DNA from 2 places in the Sinorhizobium sp. 7-81 genome. Region 1 is predicted to be linked to the other one. Evidence: predicted binding sites of a transcription regulator. Region 1 holds the regulator's gene; the other holds the start of a gene.
The links. The regulator LexA, encoded in region 1, represses DNA repair genes until DNA is damaged. The targets are predictions, from matches to a motif close to TGTTCNNNNTGTGTTCNG.
Positions count from the first base shown of each region.

Region 1 (10,191 bases):
CCGTTTTCTCGTCCACCGGGCGGGTGAGATGAAGCAGGTTATGCGATGCCCCGGATGCGAGCTGACGTGTGACGATGGAGGCGGGATCCGGATCGGCGAGCTGATCGGGTGCTGTCGTCGGCTCTGGGTGGTTCAAGATATGGTTCGCGAAGCGGAAGGCAAGCGTCGCCTTGCCGATGCCTTCCGGTCCTTCGATGAGGATCGCATGGTGCGCTTTGCCGGACTTGTAGCTCTGGGCAAGAAAAGCTTCAGCCTGAAGATGGCCAAAGAGCTTCGCGTTTTCCGCCGGGGCCACAGCCCCCTCCAGCACACCAGGACGCTCCGTCGTCATGATGCAGCTTCCGCGTTTGACGACTGCGGCTCGTCACCGTCTGCTAGCAATGCGTCCATGATCTCCCGGACCTCGGCGGCGACGACGTCCGGCGGCCGTGCTGCATCGACGACACGACAGCGCCGAGGGTCGGCTTCCGCGATATCGAGGAAGGCCTCGCGTCGCTTCTCGTGCGTTTCCAGCTGTTCCTTCTCGAAACGGTCGGGATTGCCATCGGCGGCGCGATGGCGCGCGCGTTCAAGCCCAAGCGCGGCAGGCAGGTCGAAGATGATCGTTCGGTCCGGGATCACGCCGTTGACGGCCACGCGCTCGAGTGTCTCCACGAAGGCCGGTTCGAGATTGCCGGTGATGCCCTGGTAAACGCGCGAGGAATCCATGAAACGATCGCAGAGGACGATGGTACCCTTCTGAAGCGCCGGCCGGATCACTTCTTCGACGTGGTCGCTGCGCGCAGCCGCGAAGAGAATTGCCTCCATGCGAATGCCGAAAGACTCAGCCGCCCCCGAGAGCAGCACGTGGCGCACTGCCTCCGCGCCGACAGAGCCGCCAGGCTCTCGCGTGGTCAGCACATCGTAGCCACGCGCGCGCAGCGAATCGGCCAGCAGGCGCATCTGGGTCGACTTGCCGGCCCCTTCCCCGCCCTCAAACGTTACGAACAAACCCTTCGTCAGCGACATGCGTTCCCAAATCGGCCGCCTGCATGTTTCCTCAAATCGTAGCCGATTAAAGGATAAAAACATGCAGCAATTCAACGTGCTACAGCGCGCTTTGCGCGTCTGACAAGACGCGCGGCGCTGTAGCTATCGGCCCTGTTTAGCCGATTGGTTCGCCAGAAGAAACGGGCGCGTGCGCATTTGTTACAGCCAGAAGAAGAGAAGCTCCTGGAGCGCATCGAGCGCGCGGCTGGTAAGCGTGCCTACCTCGACCGCGCTGCCGGTCCTCACCGGCACTTCCCGCAACAATCGCTCGCCGTTCCAAAGTTTGACGACGCCGACTTCCTGACCAGCCGCGACCGGTGCCGTCAGCGGCCATTTGTAAACGATGCGCGCTGTTAGCCGTTCAGGATTGTTCACCGGGAGCAGGACATCGATCGGCCCGCCCGCGACAAGAGGGACGCGCGATGTCGCGCCACCATAGACGCTTGCTTCGCCGATGGCCTCCCCATCGGCGAAGATGCGCCGTTTCTCGAAGGCGGTCATCGCCCAATCGAGCACCCTGCGGCTTTCGTCCGTGCGCTCCTTGTCGCTTTCGAGCCCACCCATGGCCAGATAGACGCGGCGGTCTCCGCGCTGCATCGACGCGGCAAGCGAAAAGCCGAAACCCTCCGCGAACCCCGTCGCCAGCCCGTCGACGCCGACATTGGCGGCAATCAGCGGATTGCGATTGCGCTGGCGGATCTTGTTCCATTCGAATTCGGCCTGGGAATAGAGCCGATAGAAATCCGGGTGAGCCTCGCGCAGATGCCGCGCCAGCGTCACCAGCTCCCGCATCGTCACCTTGTTCGCAGGATGAGGAAGACCGGTGGCGTTGTTGAAAGAGGCAATGGGCATGCCGAGTTCGCGCGCCCGCGCCGTCATACGCTCGGCAAAAGCAGCTTCGCTGCCGTTCATGCCTTCCGCGAGGATGATACAGGCATCGTTCGCAAGTTGCACGATTGCGCCTTGAATAAGGTCCGCAACGCGGATCCTCGACTTGATTGCGGCAAACATCGTCGAGGTGCCGGACGGTGCTCCTCCGGTCCGCCAGGCGTGCTCGGAGACCTCGTAGGTCGTCTCAGGGCTCAGTTCGCCCTTGTCCAACGCCTCGAAGACCACCTCCATCGCCATCAGCTTGGCAAGCGATGCCGGCGGCACGGGCTCGTCTTCGCCGCGAGCGAAGAGCACTGTGCCGGTCTCCCCATCGACGAGATAGATTTGTTTCGCCTTGGTGTCGAACGCGGGCGCCTGGGCGACCGCATTTGTCGAGACGGTCGCCGCAAGAAGGGCCACGACCGCGAGCAACTTTATGCGCATGAGAAACTCCGGCTTCATCATGGGCATAGCAGCGCGAACAAAGCTGTTCAACCGAAGCTAGCGCTAAACACCGTCCCTGTTCTGGCGCTTTGCATAGGCGATGATGGAATCGGCCGTGAGCGGGTTCGAATCGACCATAATTGCCTCGAAGGGCGACGCCTTATCGCTGACGCGCACTTCGACATAGGCGGCGGCATAAGCCATATTTCCGTCGGGCATCGGGATCAACTCCGGCCGCACGGCGGGGATCGGCCCGATCTCCGGGAGCGTGACAAATTCGCCGAGAGATTGCGGCATGGCGGCTTGCGCCGCCGGCTCGGCGAGCGCGGTCATCGGAACGCCCGTATCCAGCGTCGCGTTGCGAGGGACCGGCACGCTGGCGAGGTCCGGCACCTGGTTGCGGAACGGCTCGTTCGACGCAACCATGACACCTGTCGCGATCTGTCCTTCCGGCATCACGCCGGGACTACGGTCACCCTTCTTGACGTAGGAGGCCATCAGATAGGGCATATCGTTGCCCTCGAGCGGCGCGCGGCCGACATATTGCACGCGCACCTTGGCACTGCCCTTGCGCTTGATGTCCAGCATGTCGGCTGTCTTCGAGGAGACATCGATGATGCGGCCGTACTCGTATGGGCCCCGATCGTTCACGCGAACGATGACCGATGTGCCATTTTCCATATTGGTGACGCGCGCATAGCTGGGCAGCGGGAAAGTCGGGTGCGCGGCGGACAGATGATACTTGTCGTAGACTTCGCCGTTCGCCGTCAGCCGCCCGTGAAAGGCGGAACCGTACCAGGACGCGACGCCTAACTTGTTGTAGCCGAAATCCTCCTTCGGCTGATACCACTTGCCCTTGACCTGATAAGCCTTTCCGACCTGGTAACGCCCACCACCCTTCGGGATGTTTGTCCCGGTCGCGACCCGCGGGCTGGCTTTGACGCCATAGACCGACTCGGCAAAGTATTCCTTGCTCCGCGCCTTGCTTGTCTTGACACTCGAAGCCAATCCGCAGGCGGCAAGCGTCGCGCAAAGCAACGGAACCGCAGCAACACGTAATCCCCTCGAAAGAAGTGCTGCATCTCTTCTAAAAATCATCTGTCCCCAATATCGTTCGCAAAGCCGTATTTCGAAAACATTCCGCTCTAGCCCCCGCGGAAAGCTCGGCGTCTCGAAACGAGACAGTCGATTAATCATGTCAGCAAGACGGCAAAATTGCGAACAGGGAGCCTGAAGCGCGGCAAAAATCTTCCGCTATGGTTTACAAATCGTATAAACCCGGGCGCGAGCCTCTCTCGTGCAGCCTAGGTCTCCTCCCGGGAGACCGGAATTTTCCCGAGCGCCGGGCACGTTAAAACTTGCAAAGACTGCGAGATTTGCCGTTCAACCCAGCGCCAAGGCTGGTGTAGCCGTCTCGTCGGCTGTGAAGGCCGAGTGCCTGCGACTTCCGACCGCAGACCACGCCAAGCGGGGGGCCGGCCGAATTGCCGTGCAGCCTCTTTTCATATTCGTGGCTCCGCTACGGACAATTTGCATAGGGCGGCGGGCCGTGCTGGATCGCGCGGTTCTGAAGCTGGAGACGATAATCGGCGAGCACCTTGTTGGTCTCGACATAGGTGGGGTCGGTCACGTTGCCCCAGAGATAGAAGATCGACGCGTCGCTCGGCGTCAGCGTGGCGCTCGGATCGCCCTGAACCCCCTTCCACGTTGCCTGCGTCACGGGCGTGGCGAAGAGCGAGGGATCGATCACCATCTGCTGTGTCCAGAACCAGCCCTGGCGCACGCATAGCGTCGGCGCGACATGCCAACCCCAGTTCACGAAGCAGTTGGGATTGTTTTTGGTGGCGACGTGCAAGCTCCCCTGTATCCACACCTTGCGCGGCTTGCGTCCCATATTGATCATCAGCCGGCACATCTCGTGCGCGCGGCCCCAGCAGCCGTCATCGGGATAGAGAAAAGGGATGCAGGGCGCTGGCACCGTGAGTGGCGGGCAAGACTTCGCGCTCATCGCATCGAAGATCTGCTGGGCGGTCGCTTTCGAAACGCAGCGAAACCACCACCAGGGCCAGAACGGCCAGCGCCAGATCCAGTCGAGCAGACGCTTCCACCACGGCCGTTCGAACGGCAGCGAATCAGGTTTGGGCCAAGGCGGCAGCGGCGCGTCATCGGGGCCGGGCGTATAGGCGCGAATATCAATGATGTTGTGCGCATCATCCTCGGTGATGATAAGCAGCTGCCCCGAGTCGAGCGCGGCGCGCAGCAACGGCTCGAGCGTCGCGAAATCGGGATTGTCGCGCCTCAGGGCGTGGCGGGCGTGCGATCTTTCGAGCATGACCTCATAGCCCTGGTCGCTCGGAAGCATGCTCATCGGGCGCGTCACGCGCGGGATCAGCAGCCGTGTGATTGCCGCGCTGTTAGGATCGATCTCCAGATAGACCGGCGCCTTGCGCCTCGCGAGCCCGTCAAGCACTTGGACGAAGCCGCTCGATCGGGCATCGCTCGCGTCAAGCCGGGCGCGGCGCCCGCCTTCGAGCACGACCCAAAGCCCCTCGCGCAGCAGCTCGGCAGTGGGCCGGTCAAGCGGAGGATCGAAATCAATGCGGGTCGAAACAATCGCATTGGGATTTGGCATGGCACACCCCCCGGATGCGCCAGAATATCAGAGCGCTACGCGCCTGTCCTTGCGTAGAATTTATGGCAAACTGAACAACTTTTAGCTCTATTATGGCCATCCCTTCCAATGATCGCAAATGCGACCCGCCTGCTCGCCTCAGCGAAACTCATCGGCATCACGCTGGACCTCTAATCGCAGGTCATGCAGGGCATGCAAGCGAACGCCGCCGAGCACGTTGACGCGGCGATCAAAGCTGCTAAAAAGCCAGCCGTCGAGTGATTGGGTAGCAAGCGGTAGCAGCTGCCGTTTTCAGGAAACCAACAATTGTTGGATTTTCAATCGACTGGAGGAGTGGCCGAGCGGTTTAAGGCACCGGTCTTGAAAACCGGCGTGCGTGAAAGCGTACCGTGGGTTCGAATCCCACCTCCTCCGCCAGCTGTCGCCGATTGCCGTCTATAGGTCGATACCGCCGCCGATCACCGCATTCTAGAGAACCGCCGATTCTACGCTAAACGCGATATGTCTTGGAGACTAGTTCAGCGCAATCAGGCAGCTTACGACCCCAAAAATGGATCGGACCTGTCGGCGCAGTCCGTTGGGGGTATCGTGCGACTAAGCAGGAACGTATGTCAGCCTAATCGTGTCCTCGCCAACGGGATCGGCGGAAACAAGGCGGAGCGGCGGCCGTGGGCCGGCAAAGAATGGCTTGCCGCGGCCAAGCACGATGGGTTGGAAGTAGAGTCGGTACTCATCGATAAGACCAAGGTCGGTTAGGCTTCGTGCCAGGTCTGGTCCGGAAACGGCAATCTCTCCAACGAGCCGAGCCTTCAGACTACGTATCACCGCCTCGATGTTATCATCGACAAGTGTGGCGTTGGGGCCGACTGACTTCAACGAGCGCGATACGACCCACTTCGGTTGGCGCCGCCACGCCGCCGCGAACTCGTGTTGCTCCTCACTCCATTCAGGACGGTCTTCGTCCCAGTAACGCATGGTCTCGTACATGCGACGGCCGTACACACTGCCGGTCAGGTCGCGCACGTGCTCTATCCAGTGACGAAAGAGCGCGGGACCTGTCCGCAGTTCCAGGTGGTCGACGTAACCGTCCAAGGACTGGTTCATTCCGAAGACAAGCTTTGCCATGGCTGCTAAATCTCCACCCCAAGGCCTTCACGATAGTACGAGCAGCGTGATGCGGAAAGTGAAGTCGGGCGCAAACTGCGCGCCGCGTCGTCGGTCTGATGAATAACCGCGCCCCGTTTACCACCGAGTGCTGCCATTCGCTCGTAGGTCTATCCAGGAGAGTGATGGAGGGTTATGGCCTCGATGAGCGAGTTCATCGGACTTGTGCGGCAGTACGCATCGAGCTCGCGACAGGTTCGCTCGTCGAGATCTAATATCCGGCCAACTTGATATCCACGAGCTCGTGCCGCCGCAGTGGGACTGATCTTCCACTCCGACGTCTCGATTCCCGTAGCGAGCCAAATCCTGATCCAGGAAATAACAGCAGCCACGCGCGCGAGTTCCGGGGCTCTCACCAGGCTCGTGGAGATAGAGCACGGCATCGACTAGCGATGTCCCGCCCCCTGGCGATCCGAGGGGCTCCGGTCGTTACGGCTAAGCGACGGTCGTCGTGGCGGTGTCGACGACCTCAAAGTCGTGGGTGATCGTGGCCGTCTTGGCGAGCATCGCCGACGCCGAGCAATATTTCTCGATGGACAGCGCAATGGCTCGCTCGACCTTGTTCGCCGCCAGGCTGCGCCCCTTGACCACGAAGTGGAGATGAATGCGAGTGAACACTTTCGGATCCTGCGCAGCACGCTCCGCGTCGATCTCGACGACGCAGTCCTCGATCGCCTCGCGGCCCTTTTCGAGGATGTGAACGACATCGTAGGCCGAGCAACCCCCAGTGCCGATCAGCACCATCTCCATCGGGCTCGGGCCAGGTGTTTTTCCCTCCGTCCCGAATGCTGTCCCAAGCACAACCTTGTGCCCACTCCCGGACTCGCCAAGAAACGTCCGGCCTTCAACCCATTTGATGCGTGCCTTCATGAGATTCACCTATTACCACCACGTACCATCATAGTCCTGCAGACGTTCATGATCTGCAACATTCGACGTCCCTGGCGCAAAGTCGCGAAAATTCACGGAATTTTAGGTACTTGCGGAACACATATGGAACAGATAGTGTCTGTTCTTGATTTGTTTCGCGACTCTGGAGTGACGCGCCATGCTAACCCGCAAGCAACAGGAATTGCTTCTGTTCATTCACGAACGGATGAAGGAATCCGGGGTGCCGCCGTCCTTCGACGAGATGAAAGATGCACTGGACCTCGCCTCCAAGTCAGGCATCCATCGGTTAATCACCGCGCTTGAAGAACGCGGTTTCATTCGCCGCCTTCCTAACCGGGCGCGAGCACTCGAAGTCATCAAGCTGCCTGAAGCCTATGCGACGAGTGCGCAGCCTCGGCGTGGCTTCTCGCCAAGCGTGATCGAAGGTAGCCTGGGTAAGCCACCCGCGGCGCCTGCGGCCACTGCGAAGTCGGCGCCACCGAGTGATTCTGCAACGGTGTCGGTGCCGGTCATGGGACGAATCGCAGCCGGTGTTCCGATTTCCGCGATCCAGAACAACACGCATGATATTTCGGTACCGGTCGAGATGATCGGCAACGGCGAACATTACGCGCTTGAGATCAAGGGCGACTCGATGATCGAAGCGGGTATCTTCGACGGCGACACCGTGATCATTCGCAACACAAGCACAGCCAATCCCGGCGACATCATCGTGGCACTCGTCGACGATGAAGAGGCAACGCTCAAGCGGTTCCGCAGGAAGGGCGCATCGATTGCGCTCGAGGCCGCCAACCCGGCTTATGAGACGCGGATTTTCGGACCGGACCGCGTCAAGATCCAGGGCAAACTCGTCGGGCTCATTCGCCGTTATCACTAGTTGAGGACAGCCAGTCGCTTGGCGACCGCTCTGCCTGCGCCATCACGTCAATCGCCCGATGCGCGGCATGGCGACCCCGGAAAGCATTGCAGAGGGAATTGCCACGCTTCGCCGTCGGGCCGACGGGCAGACACATTGCCGTAGAGACCGACGTGTCGGCGGCGACAGTAAGCCGGGCGCTCAGGCGAGTGGGTCTTGCGCGGCTGAAGGATATCAGCCGGCCGAGCCGATGCGCCGCTACGAACGCGAAAAGCCCGGCGAGATGATCCACATCGACATTAAGACGCTCAGGCGCTTCGATCGCGTCGGCCACCGGATCACCGGTGACCGCACTCGCCAATCGGCAGGCTCGGCATGACCGAGGGCAACCTCTTGAGGCGCCACACCTAGCCGACCCGGCGGGTGGCGTCCGTCGTCGCTACGGTGCGTGTCGTTCCGGCTGCACCACCGAACCAGGCAGCGAGGGCGCCTACAACAAGCGATAGGAAGCCCAGGAGCGCTCCACTGGAAACGACGGTGGCGGCCGTGTCGGCGGCTTCGGTCGCCTGCTGCTTGGCGCGTTCCACCGAAGCCTTGTAGCTTTCCTCGTACTCTTGAACCTGGGTGCGCGCTTGGTCCACCGGAATGCTCTGAGCCCTCGCGATGGCGTCGGCAGCGCGATTTCGGGCTTCTTCCGCAGTCGCTTCGTCGCCAGTGACGGCCGCACGCACGGCGGCAACTGCAGCATCGCGAAGAGCTGCGGGATCGTTGCCCCCGGTCGCGCTTCTGATCTGCCGTTCGATATCGGCCATTGGATCGACGGATGTCGCGACGGCAGGTGCCGCGGCAGTCGTGGCTATGGCGGCAGTCCTTCCAACGCCCCCGATGATGCCACTCAAACCGCTGAAGGCGCCGCCGACCACAGCGCCGACCGAGGTCGTCAGCAGATAGAGAACGACCAGTGTCGTGACGGCCCAACTGGTCAGTCCATGGTAACTTCCTGTCACCCTGCTGGGACGGCCTGAAACCCTGCTTGCGACATATCCGCCGACGAACGCCGCGACGATGCCCGAGATAACGAACCAGAGACCTCCTGCAATCGAAAACGTACTCGCGTTCGGATTGTCGGCGGTTGTCGGATCAATTACCGCGGCTCCAATTCCAACGCCCAAGAGGTTCAGTAGAAACTGCACCGCAAGCGCGAGCGCCACGCCGGCAAATACCGCTCCCCAAGAAATTTGGTTAACGGCGGCGCTCGCCGAAAGATCGGAGACGTAATCGGTCTCACGGGCGTGGTGAACGGCGACAGGTTCGCTCATTGACATATTCCTCCCGGATGCTCACGCGCTTCCCGCTCAAACCGTGGATGCTCGAAACTGTTCCCCGGGACAACCAATGATCCCCGACGGAGGCATGCGAGGCGCGTTACCGCCTGAGCGGGCGAAATAGCAAACTCAAATATGCCTGCGTCATCCGCCCACTTCTTGATGTGCTTGAATGAAGGGCGCCGGCGCTTTCAACCATCCGTCCACGTGCGATGTTCGACTTCGGCGACAAGCGGGCTGCATCGAGATCGCACCCTTTTGCCTCAGCGACGTTGCCGGTGTCGGTCCTGATTTCGTCGAACAATTCGCACACCTTCACCGATTCCCGATCACTGCAGCCGGTTGCTCAAGACCATGTAAACGAGGTTATCGCCCCTTGCACGCCGCCAGCGGCAGGTGACGGATCGCGGCCCGATATGGTGGATGGCTCATATCCTACGATCACGAACGTCTCGGCGCCGGGATGAGATCTTTGACACCGGTCGTTTCGGGATGCTTCGAGCCATGCTCGCAAGCGACGGGAAGAATTCCTTCCCGTCCGCCTCCACCTCTTTCGAAAGCGCGCGCCTTGCAAGGTGCGCCATCGCCCGCATCAATTGGGGCGGCGCCGCCAGCAAATTGTTGACATTGAGCAATGGCGAAAGCGGGAACAGACTGCCACACCTGCCCGCAAGTGGCAGATGACGCGATTTCGCGCGGAAAATTGTGCAATCAAGTGGATGATGTGGCTTTGGAGGCCTCGCCCGGAATTGAACCGGGGTACAAGGATTTGCAGTCCTCTGCGTCACCACTCCGCCACGAGGCCTCTCACGCTCGATCGATCAAGCGATGGCCGGCGTTTAGAACGAATCTATGAGGAGCGCAAGGGGGAATGGTTCGAAAATGGCGGGACGACGCGAGGTCGTCCACGTTCTCCCCAGCGGTCCCAACCGCGGTCTCGCCCGGAGCGATTTCGGCTCTGCCGACAGTTTTGCATGTCT
Region 1 is NZ_JASKLT010000003.1:159,788-169,978, reverse strand. It holds gene QN224_RS13460 (DNA polymerase III subunit delta') at 1-331, opposite strand, end outside; gene tmk (dTMP kinase) at 328-1,008, opposite strand; gene QN224_RS13450 (D-alanyl-D-alanine carboxypeptidase family protein) at 1,189-2,343, opposite strand; gene QN224_RS13445 (septal ring lytic transglycosylase RlpA family protein) at 2,407-3,441, opposite strand; gene QN224_RS13440 (protein-glutamine glutaminase family protein) at 3,863-4,975, opposite strand; tRNA gene QN224_RS13435 (tRNA-Ser) at 5,303-5,392, shown strand; gene QN224_RS13430 (dihydrofolate reductase family protein) at 5,570-6,100, opposite strand; gene QN224_RS13425 (OsmC family protein) at 6,575-7,009, opposite strand; gene lexA (transcriptional repressor LexA) at 7,188-7,907, shown strand; partial or broken gene QN224_RS13415 (IS481 family transposase) at 8,014-8,250, shown strand; gene QN224_RS13410 (PhnA-like protein) at 8,294-9,205, opposite strand; tRNA gene QN224_RS13405 (tRNA-Cys) at 9,943-10,016, opposite strand.

Region 2 (10,191 bases), 170 kb from region 1:
TATTGCTGTGGGAGCTTTCATCTCGCTTCATATGAATGAGGGCTTCTTGCCGTCGGTTCCGGGCTTGCTGACGCCGAGGTTGCGGTTGCCGAGGGGAGTGCCATCCGCAATCAACTTTGTCACCAGCGCCGCCACGCTCTTGCGTGAGACCTCGGTGCCTTTGAATGGTTCCCGGCGCTCGGTGGTTTCGTAGCTCACCTCATCCGTGTCCATCAGCCAGGCAGGCCGCAAGATTGCATAGTCGAGACCGGACGCTTCAATCGCATCGGCTGCCCGACGATATGGCGGCAAGTAGCTTCCGATTTCGCGACGATTCCATGCGCCGAATTCGCCCGGAACCTCGTCATAGATGCCGAGCGAGGTTACGAAGATCAGGTGGTTCACACCTGCGGATCGCATTGCTGAGATGATCGCTTCAGCCTGTTTGTCCACGTCCCCGGCGAGGTTGGCGTAGATTACGTCCTGACCGGTCATGATGTCCTCCAACAATCTTTTGTCGAGGACATCACCTTGGACAACGCGAGCGTTGGCGGGCGCGTCAACCTTACTCGCGTCTCTTACCAATAGGGTCTGATTGACCGACGTATCTTGGCCGAACATCTTGACGACCCAGCGAGCAATCTGCCCACTCGCGCCTAGAATGAGAATATTCGTCATCGTCGCCTCCGATCATTCAATAAAACGAAGGTATACCTGTGTCTGGCGATGACAAATCGGGGTATCCTTCAATCAGTTTGAAGTTGGACTTCATAGTGTGATGGATCGAAACCTGCTTCCCGCCATTTCCGCCTTCGCAGAAGTTGTCCGCGAGGGCAGCTTTTCTCGCGCGGCTATACGACTTGGGATATCGCCCTCGGCCCTGTCCCAGTCGATCCGGGCGCTTGAGGACAAGTTGTCGGTAAGACTGCTCAATCGCTCCACCCGCTCACTGTCCGTTACCGAGGAAGGCCGCAATCTTCTCCGCAATGTCGAACCTGCGCTGGCAGTCATCGCCGATGCCGTCACGAAGCTTGCAGCGCCCCAGGACCAGCCCGCCGGAGAAGTCCGGATCGACAGCTCACACTTTGCAGCGCATCAATTCCTTGCGCCGCATGTAGGGGAGTTCAGTCGCCGATATCCGCAGATTCGACTTGAGATGGTACTGTCGGACACGTTTAGCGATATCATTAGCGAGGGGTGCGACGCAGGAATTCGGCTTCGTGAAGCCGTGCGTGACACAATGGTGGCCATACCGATCAGCCCACCTCTCTCCATGGCGGTCGTGGCAACTCCAGACTATTTTGCTACCAATCCGCCTCCGGAAAACCCGTTTGATCTCGAACGTCACAATTGTATTCGCTTTCGACCCGGTCTTGGAGGCATTGCACCGTGGGAGTTCACCGATCCTGTGAATGGTGACGACTTCGCCGTCGATCCGGCAGGCTCGCTCGTTTCGAACAGCGATTCAATAATGCTCAGTGCAGCATTACAGGGTGTAGGGATGATTATGCACTTCGATTTAGCGGTGCAAAAATACCTCGCCACCGGCGGTCTGATACGCGTGCTGGAAGCCTGGTGTCCGCCATTCGATGGTTTCGACCTCTACTTGCCGACACGTTTGCAGATGGCTCCAAAGCTGCGTGCCCTCATTGATTTCTTCGGCGAGAAACGCAGTGCCGTGCCGGGCACATGGCAACCGCGTCCGGCTCGAAAGCGATCATAGAAATTCAGTCGAGGGTGTGAGTGCCACACCGCTTACCGTTTTTCAGCGTTGCGGCACCATTGTTCGGTGGCTCTCGTCGTCATCTCGTTCCAACCAATTTGACAACCGCGCTCAGCTCTCGAACGAGCAAGCCAAGCCGAATTCAATGGAAATTCCGCGATTTCACTTTCAATGTATCGATGTGCAGGTCTGGGATATAGATATCTCTCGCCTGCACGGCAGGCTTGGGATTGTCGCGCGGGTCGGGGCCGCCTCCGTGCTTTACCTGGTCGCCACGTCCATGCGGCATCGGGAACGCGCCGTCGCGTTCACCCAAACTCGCCAAGTCACCGGAGAAGTCAAAAAGGCGCTGGGCGACAAGGTGGACGACCTCTCCTTCGCGCTGAATCTTCCCGTGAATGCCCATCATCGATGCCGTCATCAGTACCCGCCGCTGACGCTCGAAGAGTGAAGGCCAGACTACTGCATTGACGATCCCGGTCTCATCTTCGAGGGTCAGGAACATGACACCTTTGGCCGATCCCGGACGCTGACGAACGAGAACCAACCCTGCCGTCCAAAGCCATCGACCATCGCGCTCTCCCATGGCCTCCGCGCACGTGACTATGCGCTTTGCCTTGAGGTCCTGACGGAGGAAGGACATCGGATGCGCCCTCAGGGTAAGCCCAGTATGCGAATAGTCTTCGACAACCTCCCTGCCCTCCGCCATGGATTTTAGCGCGACCTCGGGTTCCTGCATTTCGGAGACCGGGCGAGCCTCGCGCTCGGCAGCCGCAGCCCATAGTTCCAACGGTTCGTCGCGTAGCGCTTTGATGTCCCAGAGGGCCTGACGGCGTTCCAAATTGAGCGACCGCAGGAAAGCATCGGCCTCCGCGAGCTTCACCAGTGATGCAGTCGACACCCCGGACCGTCGCCACATGTCGTCCGCGCTTTCAAACGGCTGATCAGCGCGCGCGAGGACAATCCGTGCGGCGTCATTCTGCGCTAGCCCCTTGACCACGCGCATGCCAAGCCGGACGGCGAAACGGTCGGTGTTTCCGACTTTCTCCATCGTGCAATCCCACCGCGAGGCGTTGACGCAGACAGGCCTTACTTCGACGCCGTGATTGCGGGCATCGGTTACGATCTGGGCAACCGAGTAGAACCCCATCGGCTGGCTATTGATCAGTGCCGTGCAGAAGACGTCAGGGTGATGGCACTTAACCCACGAGCTTGCGTAGGCAATGAGCGCGAACGATGCCGCATGGCTCTCCGGAAAACCGTAGCTTCCGAAACCCTCCAGCTGCGTGAACGTCTTCTCCGCGAATTCCCGGGTGTAACTGTTGGCGACCATTCCTTCGACGAGCTTGTCCTTGAACTTGCTGACGCCGCCGGTGAATTTGAAGGTCGCCATGGCACGTCTGAGCTGGTCTGCCTCGCCCGCCGTGAACCCCGCGCAGGTCATCGCGACCTTCATCGCGCTCTCCTGAAAAAGCGGAACGCCCAGGGTCTTGCCGAGGACCGCTTCAAGTTCGGGCGTCGGGTATTCCACCTTCTCCTTGCCTTCGCGACGGCGAAGATATGGATGCACCATATCGCCCTGGATGGGCCCCGGACGGACAATTGCTACCTGGACGACCAGGTCATAAAACGTCCTCGGCTTCAGGCGCGGCAACATGGCCATCTGCGCGCGGCTTTCGATTTGGAACGTCCCGAGAGTGTCGGCGCGGCGGATCATCGCGTAGGTGCGCTGGTCTTCCTGGGGGATGTCAGCCAGTCCCATGGGAAGCGCCTTGTGGTCCGAAAGGAGCTCGAAGGACCTTGCCATGCACGAGAGCATGCCCAAGGCGAGAACGTCGACCTTCATGAATTTCAAGGCTTCGATGTCGTCCTTGTCCCATTCAACAACCTGACGGTCTTCCATGGCGGCTGGCTCGATCGGCACGAGATCGTCCAGGCGATCCTGTGTCAGCACGAAGCCTCCAGGGTGCTGTCCAAGATGCCGCGGCGCGCCCATCAGCTGGCCTGCCAGCTCGAGCGCAAGCCGGAGGCGGTAGTCCGATGCATTCATATTGTTTTCGCGGAGCTGCTTCTCGCCCACGCCTTCCTCAGACCATCCCCAGATGCCTGACGACAACTGCCTAATGAGGTCCTCCGGCAATCCGAGGGCTTTGCCGACATCGCGGAGCGCGCCCTTGGCTCGATAACGCGTGACCGTGGAACAGAGAGCCGACCGCGAGCGTCCGTAGGTCTCGTAAATCCACTGAATGACTTCCTCGCGGCGGGAATGCTCGAAGTCTACGTCGATATCGGGCGGTTCATTTCGCTCCATGGACACGAAGCGCTCGAACAGAAGATCGCTTGTTTCGGGATTGATGGAGGTGATGCCAAGGCAATAACACACCGCCGAGTTGGCGGCCGAGCCGCGCCCCTGACAAAGGATATCCTTCGACCTCGCGAACCTGACGATGCTGTAGACCGTCAGGAAATACGGGGCGTATTTCATGATGCGGATTAGCTCGAGTTCGTGCAGGATAGCTTTGCGCACCTTATCGGGAATGCCTTCGGGGTAGCGATCCGCCGCCCCCTCCCAGGTGAATTTGGTCAACGACTGCTGCGCGTCCAAGCCGGGGACAATGGCTTCTTCCGGATACTGATACTGGAGCTCGGACATGTCGAACTTGCATCGGTTGACGATCTCCCGCGACCGAGCCAGCGCTTCGGGGTATTCCGAAAAAAGTCGGTGCATCTCCTCGGGAGCCTTGAGGAAGCGGTCGGCATGGCGCTCGCGGTCATAGCCGACATCGTCGATCGTCGTCCGGTTTCGAATGCAGGTCACGATGTCCTGCAGCTGTCGTCGGTTCGGATCGTGAAAGAGGACGTCGTTCGTGACGACGGTCTTCACTTTGTGCCGGAAGGCGATGTTTGAGAGATTGTGGAGCCGAAGCCTGTCGTTCGGCCGGCGGCGCAGGCACAGGCTGACGTATGCCCTGTCGCCGAAGATGGCCCCAACCTTGCGGACTTGCTGGGCATAGACATCGTCGGCCTCGTCGGGAACGAGGACTCCGATTAGCCCTTCGCTATACGCTTCTACGTCCGTGAGATCGAGGATGCACTTTGCCTTGCCGCCCCTGCTCTTCCCCAGCGACAACAGGCGCGTCAGGCGCGAGTAAGCTGGACGGTCAGTGGGGTAGACAAGGATCGACATGCCGTCCGTGAGGTCGAGGCGGCAACCGACAACCAGGCGGACACCGGTCGTCTTGGCTGCTTCCCATGCGCGCACGATCCCCGCCAGCGAGTTACGGTCGACAACACCGAGGGCCTCGATCCCGAGTTCGGCAGCCCGAGCGAATAGCTCCTCGGCGCTCGACGCGCCGCGAAGGAAACTGAAGTGGGTCGTGACCTGGAGTTCGGAATAGCTCATGCGAAGACTCCGTGCATGAACCACTGGTGTGAGCCGGTCTCCATGTCGACGCCGTCACCGGCGCGATAAACCCAGTAGCGCTCGCCACCCTCATCTTCGATGACGAAATAGTCACGCACGGCCTGCATTTCGCGGGGGCGCTGCCACCATTCGCCGAAAATGCGTTCAGGGCCGTCGGCGCGTTTGACGCGGCGGCGCTTGCCACGCCAGGTAAACATGGCGGGCGGCTGGTCGGGCAGCAGGGCGACCACCTCGATCCGCTCCGGGTGAGGAAGCAGTCTCGTTGGACGTTGCCACTTCGCGCTCCAATCAGCTCCCGTCTCCTCCGCCGTCACGGCGATACGGGCTACGGAGCGTTCGGGGACATCTGATGCAACAGGGGTCAGGCGATAGAGCCGCTGACCACGATTGCCGAGGATGTCCATGACGGGCGTGACATCGACAACTTCTTCCTGGATCAGCGAGGACGCGACCTGGTTCTCCTCGAGAGGCTCGGCCATGATTGCTACCAGGACGAGCTTCTCGATACCGAAACCAGGGTCGATCTTTTCAATGCGGTCGCACAAGAGCTTCGAAAGCCGGCACGGATCGCGCACCGGCTTTGCGAGGCCAGCGCGCAGACACTGGCGGGTGTTATCGACGCGATGGACGACGAGGTCGGACCGGCGGACGCCTAGACCGCGTTTCTCCAGTTCCGCCGTCAACTGCACGACGAGGCGGCGGACGTATTTTTCGATCGTCTCGGGAGCGCCGATCGGCTCCTGGAAATTTCGAGAGACTTCGACAAGCTCGGGTGTCCGGAGAGGTTCGATCGGCTCAGCGACACGACCGAAGAGCTGGTCAAGCCGTCGGCCCGGTTCCGGCCCAAAACGTAGCGTCAGGGGAGCGCGGGGCATCGCCGACAGTTCCCCGACGTTTTCGACACCAAGGACACGCAAACTCTGGACGGTCTCTGATGGCAGTCGCAGACAATGGATGGGGAGACCGACGACAGCCTTGGCTACTCCGCCGACGGGAACCACAGTAGTTTCTGCGGACATCATTCTCGCTATCGCGTGTGCAGCACCCCAGGTGTCGGCTACTGCCGCCCGCGCCGTCAGGCCGCGCCCTCGGAGCTGATTGACAAGGCCCGAGATCATCAGCTCTTCGCCGCCACGAAGGTGGTCCGCGCCTTCGGTGTCCATCACGATGCCGTCGTTGTTGTCGACGGCGACGACTGGGCTGTATTGCCTGAGCGCCCAGAGGGCCAACCGCTCGAGAGCGGCGGCATCCGCGGCCGGGTCTGCATCGGTCATCACCAGCTCGGCAATCGCAGCTTGGGCCTTGCTTGCGGGCATACCGACGCGCAGGCCAGCCTTGCGAGCGGCCATGTCGGCGGCGGAGACCCAACGCTTCGCTCCCGACTTCGAAATGACGACGAGCGGCTTGTCAGCTGGCACGGCTCCCTCGCCATGACGACGAATCCGATCCGTCGCGAGAAACGGGAAGTATACAGATACGACCCTTGGCATCACAGGCTCCTATTTCGAACTCAGCACACTCGCCTGCTTTCACTCTCATCAGTTCCGCCAGCCATCGGGCTCTCCCCACTCCCGCCACTGGCAACGGCTCCGACGGCAGGACGCTGATGCGCCACCTGGTCGTGGAGGCCGTTGGATTTCCGTAGTCGGAAGCCTCTGTCTGCCGTCGCCACCTCCTAACGACGAGGCCCAGACTGCCGGTCTTCTCTGCCGCGAGATGAAGACGGCGGGAAGCAGTCATAGGTAGCCGAACCAGCTCCCCGACGACCGCCGCGAAGCCGCCGAAAGACAAACCCTCTTCCATCGAAGCCAAGACATCCTCGTCCTTGTCGCCTTCGCAGTAGATGACGCGGTCGGGATGGAGCCCAGCCTGAGAAACGGCTGGCGCGAACAAGTCGGGGCGCGTCAGACACCAGAGGACTTTTCCCTTGGAGCGCGCGGCGATCCCGGCCGCAAACAGGGCAGCGGCCGCGCCATCGACGGTGCCTGCCCCGCCCCCCGCAACTTCGTGCAGAGCACCGAAAGCTAGGCCACCCCCCGGGAGCCGCACGTCCATCTGGCGCACGCCGAACGGCAACACGACGGCTTTCCGGGTCGAGTTGCCTTCGAGATGGGCGATCCTTTCTCGTAGATCGTCGATCAATCTTGAGGTGCGCGCATGCGTCATCGGTCGCGAACCTGCTTTCAGTTAGCGTTGAGAGGTGGACGTCATGTCCAAAACGGTTGATGTTCTCCTTCTGTTCCCTCACAAGCGTTGAGTCAAGCGGGTGGAAATCGTCGGCTGTCCATGACAGAGTGACTCTCTCATGGGAAATTGATCGATAAATCAGGAGGCTAAAGCGGTCGGCCAGGTCGCTGGCGCGCTAAAGATTTTTTCGAAGAACTGAGAAAGCCTTGTTTACAAACGAGCAAGAAGTCGAGTTGCACCCCTCGAGCGATGCCGATCGATATTCACGGTATTAGGTAGCAAATGCCACCAGCGGCCGCTTCCGGCCCATTGCGGTCATTGCGCCTTCGGTGGAGGACCCATAACAGCATCGATAAAGGGGGCTTTTCGAGCTAGGTATTCCCCAATCCCGTGCTCGCTCGTAGATTCCAGCTCTAACTTCAGGTTCTGATATCCTCGCCGCAGGTCGGCATCCTGCCTGAGCATGTTGCGGAAGAGCAGCATCCTGGAAATCTGCCAATGCCCCGTAAGGCAAACATGGACCTTATGGGTACGGATTCCCTCAACATCGCGACGATAAAAGTGGTGTCCTTCCGAGAGGTTCGTTCCTCGTACATATCCGAACGATGCCATTGCCTGACTAATTTCGGCTTCATCTCCGTGATCAGAGACCACCACTAACAGATCGATTTCTGGCTTTGCGGCAAGGCCCGGAACTGCCGTGCTTCCAACATGATGTATTTCAACCGCCTTAGTGCCGAACACTCCTTCAAGGCGAGCCTTTTCAGCATCGAACATGTCAGGCCATCGATCATCGTACTCGGAAATCTTGCTAGTCAACGCCATCACGCTCTCCATCAGCAACACGGTCACAAGCCTAATGCATATGGGCGTAGATTAAACGGCCGCAACTGGCGCGAAGCCGCCGAGTTGTTGCAAATATGCTGGTGTTTGAGGCTTTGCAAAAGTCAGGCTACCATGTCGCCGAAGCCGGGGATTTTGCGACCACGGCCATCGAGGAGGCACCATGAGCGCCGAAAATGGAACTTTAGGTGCCGCTCCCATACCCAGCGAACTCCAAAGCTTGCACGAAATTATTCAGAAAGCTCACCAGATTCTGCCGAAGGAAAAATGGGATAGCCTCACAGGTGGCGCGGAAACGGAGACGACGCTCAAACGCAACCGTCTAGCCATAGATTCCATCGCTTTCGAACCGCGTGTCCTGCGCGATGTCAGTACCATAGACCTTTCCGCCGAGTATTTCGGCCGCAAGCTGCGAATGCCGGTTTTTCTTGCGCCTACTGGTCCGTTGAACTTGTTCGACTCTGGTGGTGGCGCAACTGTTGTATCGGCCGCTCAAGCTTTCGACATTGGCCATATGCTCAGCTCGGGCTGTACACCTCTTGAGACCGTCGCTGAGGCCGCTCCCTCGGCGCTACGGATGGCGCAGCTCTATGTCAGAGGCGACGATGGTTTCGTGCATGACTACATCGGCCGCACGCTTGCGTGCGGCTGTGCCGCGATCTGCTTGACCGTCGATAGCGCGGTTCTCGCTCGACGCGACCGCGACATTGCTAATCGCCATCGCATAGCTGGATTAGGAAAGTGGTCTGGTCAGGCGTACCAGGCCGGCCTCGATTGGCGAACCGTCAAGTTGATCAAGGACACATACGAAATTCCGCTCGTGCTCCAAGGTATTGTATCGCCCGAAGATGCTCGCCTTGCAGTCGATCACGGCGTGGATTGGATTTATGTTTCGAACCATGGTGGCCGTCAGCTCGACCATGGCCGAGGCACGGTGGACGTACTCCCGGAAATCATCGACGCTGTAGCCAGACAAACGAAGGTGATGGTCGATGGCGGTTTCTGTCGCGGGTCGGACATCATAAAGGCCCTTGCGATCGGCGCGGACCTCGTGGGCCTTGGTCGCATGCAGTGCTACGCACTCGCCGCGGGCGGTAAGGCGGCAATTACTCGCATGCTTGAGCTGATGGAAGACGAAATGCTCCGTTCCATGGCTCTGCTCGGTGTCTCAACCATTGGGAAGTTAGACAGGTCGTATCTGCGTCCGGCAGTCTCCGTCACTATTCCGAGCGCTTTGAGCGCCTTTCCGCTGATAGAACTGTCGCGCGACTCCTAATATCTGCTACGTCGCAAGTTTTGTCGCACAAGCCAAATGCGCACGGCTTGAAGAAGCGTACTTCCACTCCCGGCCCGAAGCAGTCATTCCACTCCGCGACGTGTGGCAAGCATCCGTATGCTGATCAAGCCGACGCGACTTTGCCGTCGGCCACCAGCGCCCGCACCGATTGATGGATAGCTTCCAAACTCGTATAGCGCGGTTTGTATCCGAGGCGTTGGCGGCTCTTTTCGATTGAATGCGAGGAGCTGCGAACGATATGACCGCGCGAGTTTTCCGCAAACTCTCCGAGTTCCCCGACCCATTCCTCGAAGGGCTTGAAAGAAATACGGGGCTCCCTTCCGAACCAACGGTAAACCGCTTCCGCATAACCACGCAGCGTGATCGCCTGCTCAGAAACGGTATTGAATATCTCGCCGACCGAGGCGGCCCTATTCTGAATCGCACATATGACCCATTGAGCAACATCGTCGGCATGGACGTGGTGCAACGTCTCATGCCCGAGGTTGGGAAGAACCAGTTCGCCGCCACGTGCGATCCGCGAGTAGACCTCGGGATTGGAGTTGCCCAGCGGGGTTGTCGGAACCCAGCCCTCACCAACGATATGGCCGGGTCGGAAACAGGTCGCCGGGAACCCATTCAGATGGGCTTCACGCATTAACCAAGCCTCGCTCTCAGCCTTGCCTTTGCCGTAGGCGTCGATTGGCGACGTAGGATCGGTTTCCGTCGAGGGAACGGCAACAAGGCGGCCATAGACCC
Region 2 is NZ_JASKLT010000003.1:331,736-341,926, forward strand. It holds gene QN224_RS14200 (SDR family oxidoreductase) at 28-657, opposite strand; gene QN224_RS14205 (LysR family transcriptional regulator) at 758-1,702, shown strand; gene QN224_RS14210 (error-prone DNA polymerase) at 1,845-5,105, opposite strand; gene QN224_RS14215 (DNA polymerase Y family protein) at 5,102-6,616, opposite strand; gene QN224_RS14220 (ImuA family protein) at 6,534-7,292, opposite strand; gene QN224_RS14225 (GrpB family protein) at 7,629-8,138, opposite strand; gene QN224_RS14230 (alpha-hydroxy acid oxidase) at 8,320-9,432, shown strand; gene QN224_RS14235 (NAD-dependent epimerase/dehydratase family protein) at 9,557-10,191, opposite strand, start outside.
Region 2: a site for LexA is predicted at 7,353-7,370, ahead of QN224_RS14220 (ImuA family protein). Genes of this name have one in related genera too.